2 regions of the Variovorax sp. GW821-FHT10D07 genome follow, and region 2 is predicted to be linked to the other one. Evidence: predicted binding sites of a transcription regulator. Region 2 holds the regulator's gene; the other holds the start of a gene.

Region 1 (4,208 bases), on a different contig from region 2:
GATCGCCGACGCGGTGGGGCTGTCGCCCACGCCGTGCTGGCGCCGCATCAAGGACATGGAGGCCAGCGGCGTGATCCGCGGCTACACGGTGATCGTCGACCGCGAGAAGGTGGGACTGAACCTCGCGGCCGTGACGGAGGTGAACCTCGACCGCCACAGCGAGGCCAAGGTGCGCGACTTCGAGCGTGCCGTGGCCGCGAGTCCACAGGTGGTGCGCTGCGCCTCGGCCACCGGGCCGGCCGACTACATCCTCACGGTGCTGGTGCCCGACATCAAGCATTACGAGCAGTTCCTGCACACCACGCTGTTCGAGCAGGCCGGCGTGACGCACGTGCGCTCGGCGATCGTGCTGCGCGAGGTCAAGGCCGACGCGCCGCTGCCGATCGACATGGCGTCGACCGCGGCGGGGCCGCGGCGCAGGGCGCGCGGCTGAAGCGGCGCGCCCAAAGAAAAAGGCCGGGGCGAACCCCGGCCTTCCGTCGTGTCTGAACGACCCGCCCGTCGAACGCCGTAGCGCTCACCGGGCGAGAGGCAATTACATGCCCATGCCGCCCATGCCACCCATGCCGCCCATGTCGGGCATGCCGCCGCCGGCAGGAGCGTCGTCCTTCGGAGCGTCAGCCACCATGGCTTCGGTCGTCAGCAGCAGCGAGGCCACCGAAGCGGCGTTCTGCAGCGCGGTGCGGGTCACCTTGGTCGGGTCCAGGATGCCCAGCTCGAGCATGTCGCCGTACGAGTCGTTGGCGGCATTGAAGCCGTAGTTGCCCTTGCCGGCCAGCACCGCGTTCACCACCACCGAGGCTTCGCCGCCGGCGTTGTTCACGATTTCGCGCAGGGGGGCTTCGATGGCCTTCAGGACCAGCTTGATGCCGGCGTCCTGGTCGGCGTTGTCGCCCTTCACGCGGTCGCCCACGGCTTGCTTGGCGCGCAGCAGGGCCACGCCACCACCGGCAACCACGCCTTCTTCCACTGCAGCGCGGGTGGCGTGCAGGGCGTCTTCGACGCGAGCCTTCTTTTCCTTCATCTCGACTTCGGTGGCAGCGCCGACCTTGATCACTGCAACGCCGCCGGCCAGCTTGGCCACGCGCTCTTGCAGCTTTTCACGGTCGTAGTCGCTGGTCGCTTCCTCGATCTGCACGCGCACTTGCTTCACGCGGGCTTCGATGTCGGCAGCAGCGCCCGAACCGTCGATGATGATGGTGTTTTCCTTGCCCACTTCGATGCGCTTGGCTTGACCCAGGTCGGCCAGCGTCACCTTCTCGAGGGTCAGGCCGACTTCTTCGGCGATGACCTTGCCGCCCGTCAGGATGGCGATGTCTTCGAGCATGGCCTTGCGGCGGTCGCCGAAGCCAGGCGCCTTGACGGCCACGACCTTCAGGATGCCGCGGATCGTGTTCACGACCAGCGTCGCCAGGGCTTCGCCCTCGACTTCTTCGGCAATGATCAGCAGCGGACGACCGGCCTTGGCGACTTGTTCCAGCGTGGGGAGCAGGTCACGGATGTTGCTGATCTTCTTGTCGAACAGCAGCACGAAGGGGTTGTCGAGCAGCGCCGATTGCTTCTCGGGGTTGTTGATGAAGTAGGGCGACAGGTAGCCGCGGTCGAATTGCATGCCTTCGACGACGTCCAGTTCGCTGTCCAGCGACTTGCCGTCTTCGACGGTGATCACGCCTTCCTTGCCGACCTTGTCCATCGCGTCGGCGATGAGCTTGCCGATGGTTTCGTCGCTGTTGGCCGAGATCGAGCCGACTTGAGCGATTTCCTTCGACGTGGTGGTGGGCTTCGAAGCCTTCTTCAGCTCTTCGACCAGGGCCGTCACGGCCTTGTCGATGCCGCGCTTCAGGTCCATCGGGTTGATGCCGGCGGCCACGTACTTGAAGCCTTCGCGAACGATGGCTTGCGCCAGCACGGTCGCGGTGGTGGTGCCGTCACCGGCGTTGTCCGAAGTCTTGGAAGCCACTTCCTTCACGAGCTGGGCGCCCATGTTCTGCAGCTTGTCCTTGAGTTCGATTTCCTTGGCGACCGACACACCGTCCTTGGTCACGGTGGGGGCGCCGAACGAGCGTTCGAGCACCACGTTGCGGCCCTTGGGGCCCAGGGTCACTTTGACCGCGTTGGCCAGGATGTTCACACCCTCGACCATGCGTGCGCGGGCTTCTCCGCCGAAGACGACGTCTTTTGCTGCCATGTTTGTTTACTCCGAATGGGATGGGTGGATTACTTCTCGACGACCGCGAACAGGTCGTCTTCCTTCATGACGAGCAGCTCGTCGCCATCGACCTTGACGGTCTGGCCGCTGTACTTGCCGAACAGGACGCGGTCGCCGACCTTCACGGTCAGGGCCGACAGGTCGCCCTTGTCATTGCGCTTGCCCGGGCCCACGGCCAGGACTTCACCCTGATCGGGCTTCTCGGCGGCGGCGTCGGGGATGACGATGCCCGAGGCAGTCTTGGTTTCGCTGTCGATACGCTTGACGATCACGCGATCGGCCAAAGGACGAAGTTTCATTGCATCTCCTGGATAAGAAACTGGGTGGTGGTTTTTTGGGCGCCCATCCTGCAGGACCGGTTGCCCGTCGACTGGAGGCGAGGCTTGTTAGCACTCAACCACAGCGAGTGCTAATCATAAGGGCAATCGCCGGGGTTTCAAGCGCCGGGGCGGGTTGCGCGGGAAGTCGGTTGCCACGATTCAATATTTCAACGATGATTGAAATATGGAAGAAGAAGCCGTCATCCGTTCCCTCATGGCCCTCGCCCAGAGCGTGCGCCTGCGCGTGTTTCGCGCGCTGGTCGTGGCCGGCCCGCAGGGCATGACGCCCGGCGCGCTGACCGAAACGCTGGGCGTTCCGGCCACGGGCCTGTCGTTCCATCTCAAGGAGCTGGGCCGTGCGGGCCTGGTGTCGCAGGAGCGGCAGGGGCGCCACCTGATCTACCGCGCCTCGTTCGACCAGATGAACGGGCTGCTGGCCTATCTGAGCGAGAACTGCTGCCAGGGGCAGCCCTGCGAAGTCGATGCGCAAGCCGCGTCCTGCGACTGCTGACGGTCGGCGCCGCATCGTTTCCTCGCCCCATGCTCACCGCCGCTCTCATCTTTCTCGCGACCCTGGTGCTCGTCATCTGGCAGCCGCGCGGCCTCGGCATCGGATGGAGCGCCGCGCTGGGCGCGCTGGTGGCCCTGGCGCTCGGCGTGGTGCATCTGCCCGACGTCGTGCGGGTCTGGCAGATCGTCTGGAATGCCACCGGGACCTTCATCGCCGTGATCGTCATCAGCCTGCTGCTCGACGAGGCCGGCTTCTTCGAATGGGCCGCGCTGCACGTCGCGCGCTGGGGCGGCGGCAGCGGCGGCCGGCTGTTCGCCTTCATCGTGCTGCTCGGCGCGGCCGTCTCGGCGCTGTTCGCCAACGACGGCGCCGCGCTGATCCTCACGCCGATCGTGATGGCCATGCTGGTGGCGCTGGGCTTCACGCCGGCCACCACCCTGGCCTTCGTGATGGCGGCCGGCTTCATCGCCGACACCGCGAGCCTGCCGCTGATCGTGTCGAACCTCGTCAACATCGTCTCGGCCGACTTCTTCGGGATCGGCTTCAACGCCTATGCGGCGGTGATGGTGCCGGTCAACCTCGCGGCGGTGGTCGCCAGCCTGCTGGCCTTGCTCCTTTATTTCCGTCGCGACATTCCCGCGCGCTACGACGCCAGCCGCTTGAAGCGCCCGGCCGATGCCATCCGCGACCCGGCCACCTTTCGCGCGGGCTGGGTCGTGCTGGTGCTGCTGCTCGTCGGCTTCTTCGGCCTCGAGCCATTGGGCGTGCCGGTCAGCGCCGTGGCGGCCGTTGGCGCGCTGCTGCTGCTGGCCGTGGCGGCCCGCGGCGAGGTCATCGCCACGCGCAAGGTGCTGCGCGGCGCGCCCTGGCAGATCGTCGTGTTCTCGCTGGGCATGTACCTGGTGGTCTACGGTCTGCGCAATGCCGGCCTGACCGAGCAGATATCGACGCTGCTCGACGTGTTCGCGCAAGGCGGTATCTGGGGCGCGGCCCTGGGCACGGGCTTCCTGGCGGCCGCGCTGTCTTCCGTGATGAACAACATGCCGACGGTGCTGATCGGCGCGCTCTCCATCGATGCCTCGGGCGCCACCGGCGTGGTGAAGGAGGCGATGGTCTACGCCAACGTCATCGGCTGCGACCTGGGCCCGAAGATCACGCCGATCGGCAG
Region 2 (4,208 bases):
TCGAAGCCGCCTTCGTCGAGCCAGGCCACGAAGGCCGGGTCGTGGTCGAACTCCGCGCTCACGTCGAGCCGCTCGGCGCCTTCGCGCACCGCGCCCGCATCGGCGCGGTTGCCGAGCGCGAGCTGCAGCGCGTCGATCAGGATGGATTTGCCCGCGCCGGTTTCGCCGGTCAGCACCGTGAAGCCGTCGGACAGGTCGATCTCCAGGGATCGCACGATCACGAAATCGCGCAGTGCGATGCGTCTGAGCGCCATCTCAGGAACCTCCTTCGTTCCAATGCAGTTTCTTGCGCAGGGTGTCGAAATAGCTCCAGCCGCGCGGATGCAGGAAGCGCACCCGGAAATCGGAGCGGCGCACCACCACGCGGTCGCCGATCGCGAGCGAGGCCAGCGATTGCATGTCGAAATTCGCGCTGGCATCGCGCCCGCCCACGAGCTCGATCACGATCTCGTCGGCATCGGGCAGCAGCACCGGGCGGTTCGACAGCGTGTGCGGCGCGATCGGCACCAGCACCCAGCCCGGCACCGCCGGATGCAGCAGCGGCCCGCCGGCCGACAGCGCATAGGCCGTCGAACCCGTGGGCGACGCGATGATCAGGCCGTCGGCGCGCTGGTTGGCCACGAAATGCTTGCCCACCGAGACCCGCAGCTCGACCATGCCCGAGGTCGCGCCGCGGTTGACCACCACGTCGTTCATCGCGAGCGCATCGAACACCACGGCGCCGTCGCGCATCACCTGCGCGTGCATCAGGCTGCGGTGGTCTTCCTCGTATTCGCCGGCCAGCATCGGGATCAGCGTGGCCTGGAAGTTGTCGAGCGGGATGTCGGTGATGAAGCCGAGCCGGCCCCGGTTGATGCCGATCAGCGGGATGCCGAAGGCCGCGAGTTGCCGGCCGATGCCGAGCATGGTGCCGTCGCCGCCGACCACCAGGCCGAGGTCGCACTGCTGGCCGATCTGCTCGACCGTGAGGGCCTCGTAGCGGTCGCCGGTGGGCAGGGCCTGGGCCGGTTCGTCGTCGCCGCGCGGCTGTTCGACGTAGACCTTGCAGCCCTGGGATTCGAGAAAACTCGCGATGCCTTCCATCACGCTGTCGCGCTCGCCGCACCGGGCTCCGGAAGCCTGGTATTTGCCGATCAGCGCGACGTGACGAAAGGGAGAGGTCATGGCTACAAATTACAACACTAAAATCTTGCAATGCTGGACGACCGCGCCAAGTTGCTGCTCAAGACGCTCGTCGAGCGCTACATCGCCGAAGGCCAGCCTGTCGGCTCGCGAACGCTCTCGCGTTCCTCGGGCCTGGACCTCTCGCCCGCGACCATCCGCAACGTGATGTCGGACCTCGAGTCGCTCGGGCTGATCGCCAGTCCGCACACCTCGGCCGGCCGCGTGCCCACGGCGCGCGGCTACAGGCTTTTCGTCGACACCATGCTCACCGCGCAGCGCGAGCACCTGGCCGCGCCGAGCCTCGCGCCCGACCAGCCGCAACGCGTGATCGCCAACGCGGCGCACCTGCTGTCGAACCTCTCGCAGTTCGTCGGCGTGGTGATGGCGCCACGGCGTTCGTCGGTGTTCAAGCAGATCGAGTTCCTGCGCCTGTCGGACCGCCGGCTGCTGGTGATCATCGTCTCGCCCGAAGGCGACGTGCAGAACCGCGTGATCTTTCCCGAGGCCGACTACTCGCAGTCGCAGCTGGTCGAGGCCGCGAACTACATCAACGCCCACTACGCGGGCCTGACGATCGAGCAGGTGCGCGACCGGCTGCAGTCCGAGGTCGACACGCTGCGCGGCGAGATCGCGGCGCTGATGCAGGCGGCCGTGAAGGTCAGCTCGGACGTGTTGAGCGAATCGCAGGAGGACGACGTCGTGATCTCGGGCGAGCGCAACCTGCTCGCGGTCAGCGACTTCTCGAGCGACATGGGGCAGTTGCGCCGCGCCTTCGAGCTCTTCGAGCAGAAGGCGCAGCTGATGCGGCTGCTCGACGTGTCGAGCAAGGCCGAGGGCGTGCGCATCTTCATCGGCGGCGAGAGCCAGGTGGTGCCGGTCGAGGAACTGTCCATCGTCAGCGCCAACTACGAGGTCGACGGCCAGGTCGTGGGCACGCTCGGCGTGATCGGCCCGACGCGCATGCCCTACGAGCGCATGATCCAGATCGTCGACATCACTTCCAAGCTGGTCAGCAACGCGCTGAGCCACCGCAAGTAGCAAGGCGCCTTTTCGGCGCGAATAGAATCGAGCCCACGTGGGCCGTTAGCTCAGTTGGTTAGAGCAGCGGACTCATAATCCGTTGGTCGATGGTTCAAGCCCATCACGGCCTACCACCCGTATTTTTGAGATTTGTTTCGACGGATCGAAAAGGCCTCAAAAAATACATGCTATGATAGCAAGCTGTGCGGCTGTAGCTCAGTTGGATAGAGTACTTGGCTACGAACCAAGGGGTCGTGGGTTCAATTCCTGCCAGCCGCACCACTCTTCAAGGGTCAACTCGGAAACGAGTTGACCCTTTTCTTTTTGGTACGAGGCTCGTCCGCGCAGGGCGGACGCCACGCTTCTCTTCGATCTCCGGAGGCGTCGCTTGAACAAGGCATTCACCAAGGAAACCGATTCCGACGCGGACGACGATGGCGCCGACGGCGCCATGCCGCCACTGCCCGCGGGCGGCAAGAACTACATCACCCCCGCCGGCTACGCGCGTCTGCGCACCGAGCTGCTGCAGCTGATGGACGAGGAGCGGCCCAAGGTGGTCGAGGCCGTGCACTGGGCCGCCAAGAACGGCGATCGCTCGGAGAACGGCGACTACCTCTACGGCAAGAAGCGGCTGCGCGAGATCGACCGCCGCATCCGCTTCCTCACCAAGCGCCTCGAGATCGCCGAGGTGACCGATCCCTCGGTGCACCACGGCAGCGACCAGGTCTTCTTCGGCGCCACGGTGCGCTATGCGGACGAGAGCGGCGACGAGCGCAGCGTGACGATCCTCGGCATCGACGAGGCCGACAGCGCGCAATCGCAGGTCAGCTGGATCTCGCCGATCGCGCGGGCGTTGCTGAAGGCGCGGGAGGGCGATGTGGTCAAGCTCGTCACGCCGGGCGGCACGCACGAGGTCGAGCTGCTGTCGGTCGTCTATCCGGCGCCGGCGCCGGGCGCCGCATAGAGGCTGCGCCGCAGGCGCGACGCGGACTCAGGACGCGGGAACGGTGCGCGCCGCGGACAGCACCGAGGTGGTCCGGCGCACCGAGCGCAGCACCGCGTCCAGATGCGAGCGGTCGCGCACCGCGATCACGAAGCGCAGATCGGTCGAATCCTGCGGCGTCTCGTCGGCCATCTCGACGTGGGTGATGTCGGCTTCGGCATCGGCCAGCGTCGCGGCCACGCGCGCCAGCACGCCCTTGTCGTTGCGCACGGTGATGATCACGCCGGTTTCGAAGGCGCGCGTCGGTTCGTCGGCCCACTCGACCGCGAAGAAGCGTTCGCTGTCCTTGTGACGCAGGCGCTGGCCCACGCCGCAGGCCTCGGTGTGCACCACCAGGCCTTCGCCGTGGCCGAGGTAGCCCACGATCGGGTCGCCCGGGATCGGGCGGCAGCACAGCGCGAAGCGCACCGAGGAGTTCTCGCTGCCGTCGAGCGTGACGGCGCCCTGAGAGATGGTTTCGTGCGAGATGAAGCGCTCGCGGCTCAGCAGCAGAGCGTCGGGGCGTTCGCCGAGCTCGGCCATGAGCGCCATCAGCCGCTTGGCCACGATGCTCGCGATGCGCTTGCCCAGGCCGATGTCAGTCAGCAGCTCGGCGCGCGTGCGGTTGCCGGTGAAGCGCAGCAGCTTTTCCCACAGCGGCTGGTGCTCCGTATCGTCCTCGGGCAGCTTGCTCAGGCCTTCGGCGCGCAGGGCCTGCGCCAGCAGCTTCTCGCCCAGGCCTTCGGATTCGGCATGGGCCAGGGTCTTGAGGTAGTGGCGGATCTTCGAGCGCGCACGGCCGGTCCGCACGAAGCCGAGCCAGGCCGGGTTGGGCGTGGACACCGGCGCGGTGATCACCTCGACCACGTCGCCGTTCTTGAGCTCGGTGCGCAGCGGCACCTGGTCGCCGTTGATGCGCGCGGCCGAGGTGTGGTCGCCGATGTTGCTGTGGATCGCGTAGGCGAAGTCGACCACGGTCGCGCCGCGCGGCAGCGCCATGATCTGGCTCTTGGGCGTGAAGACGTAGACCGCGTCGGGGAAC

What was found. Region 2 encodes HrcA, which represses chaperone genes, less so after heat shock. Its sites were predicted from a motif close to TTAGCACTCNNNNNNNNNGAGTGCTAA; they were not measured.
Region 1: a site for HrcA is predicted at 2,596-2,622, ahead of AC07PU_RS28130 (co-chaperone GroES). Genes of this name have one in related genera too.

The regions. Positions count from the first base shown of each region.
Region 1 is NZ_JBWKMZ010000011.1:101,074-105,281, forward strand. Features, by position in the region: gene AC07PU_RS28120 (Lrp/AsnC family transcriptional regulator) at 1-433, shown strand, start outside; gene groL (chaperonin GroEL) at 536-2,188, opposite strand; gene AC07PU_RS28130 (co-chaperone GroES) at 2,218-2,508, opposite strand; gene AC07PU_RS28135 (ArsR/SmtB family transcription factor) at 2,714-3,040, shown strand; gene AC07PU_RS28140 (arsenic transporter) at 3,070-4,208, shown strand, end outside.
Region 2 is NZ_JBWKMZ010000015.1:62,232-66,439, reverse strand. Features, by position in the region: gene recN (DNA repair protein RecN) at 1-254, opposite strand, end outside; gene AC07PU_RS33580 (NAD kinase) at 256-1,164, opposite strand; gene hrcA (heat-inducible transcriptional repressor HrcA) at 1,195-2,202, shown strand; tRNA gene AC07PU_RS33570 (tRNA-Ile) at 2,242-2,318, shown strand; tRNA gene AC07PU_RS33565 (tRNA-Arg) at 2,390-2,466, shown strand; gene greB (transcription elongation factor GreB) at 2,573-3,148, shown strand; gene AC07PU_RS33555 (RelA/SpoT family protein) at 3,176-4,208, opposite strand, start outside.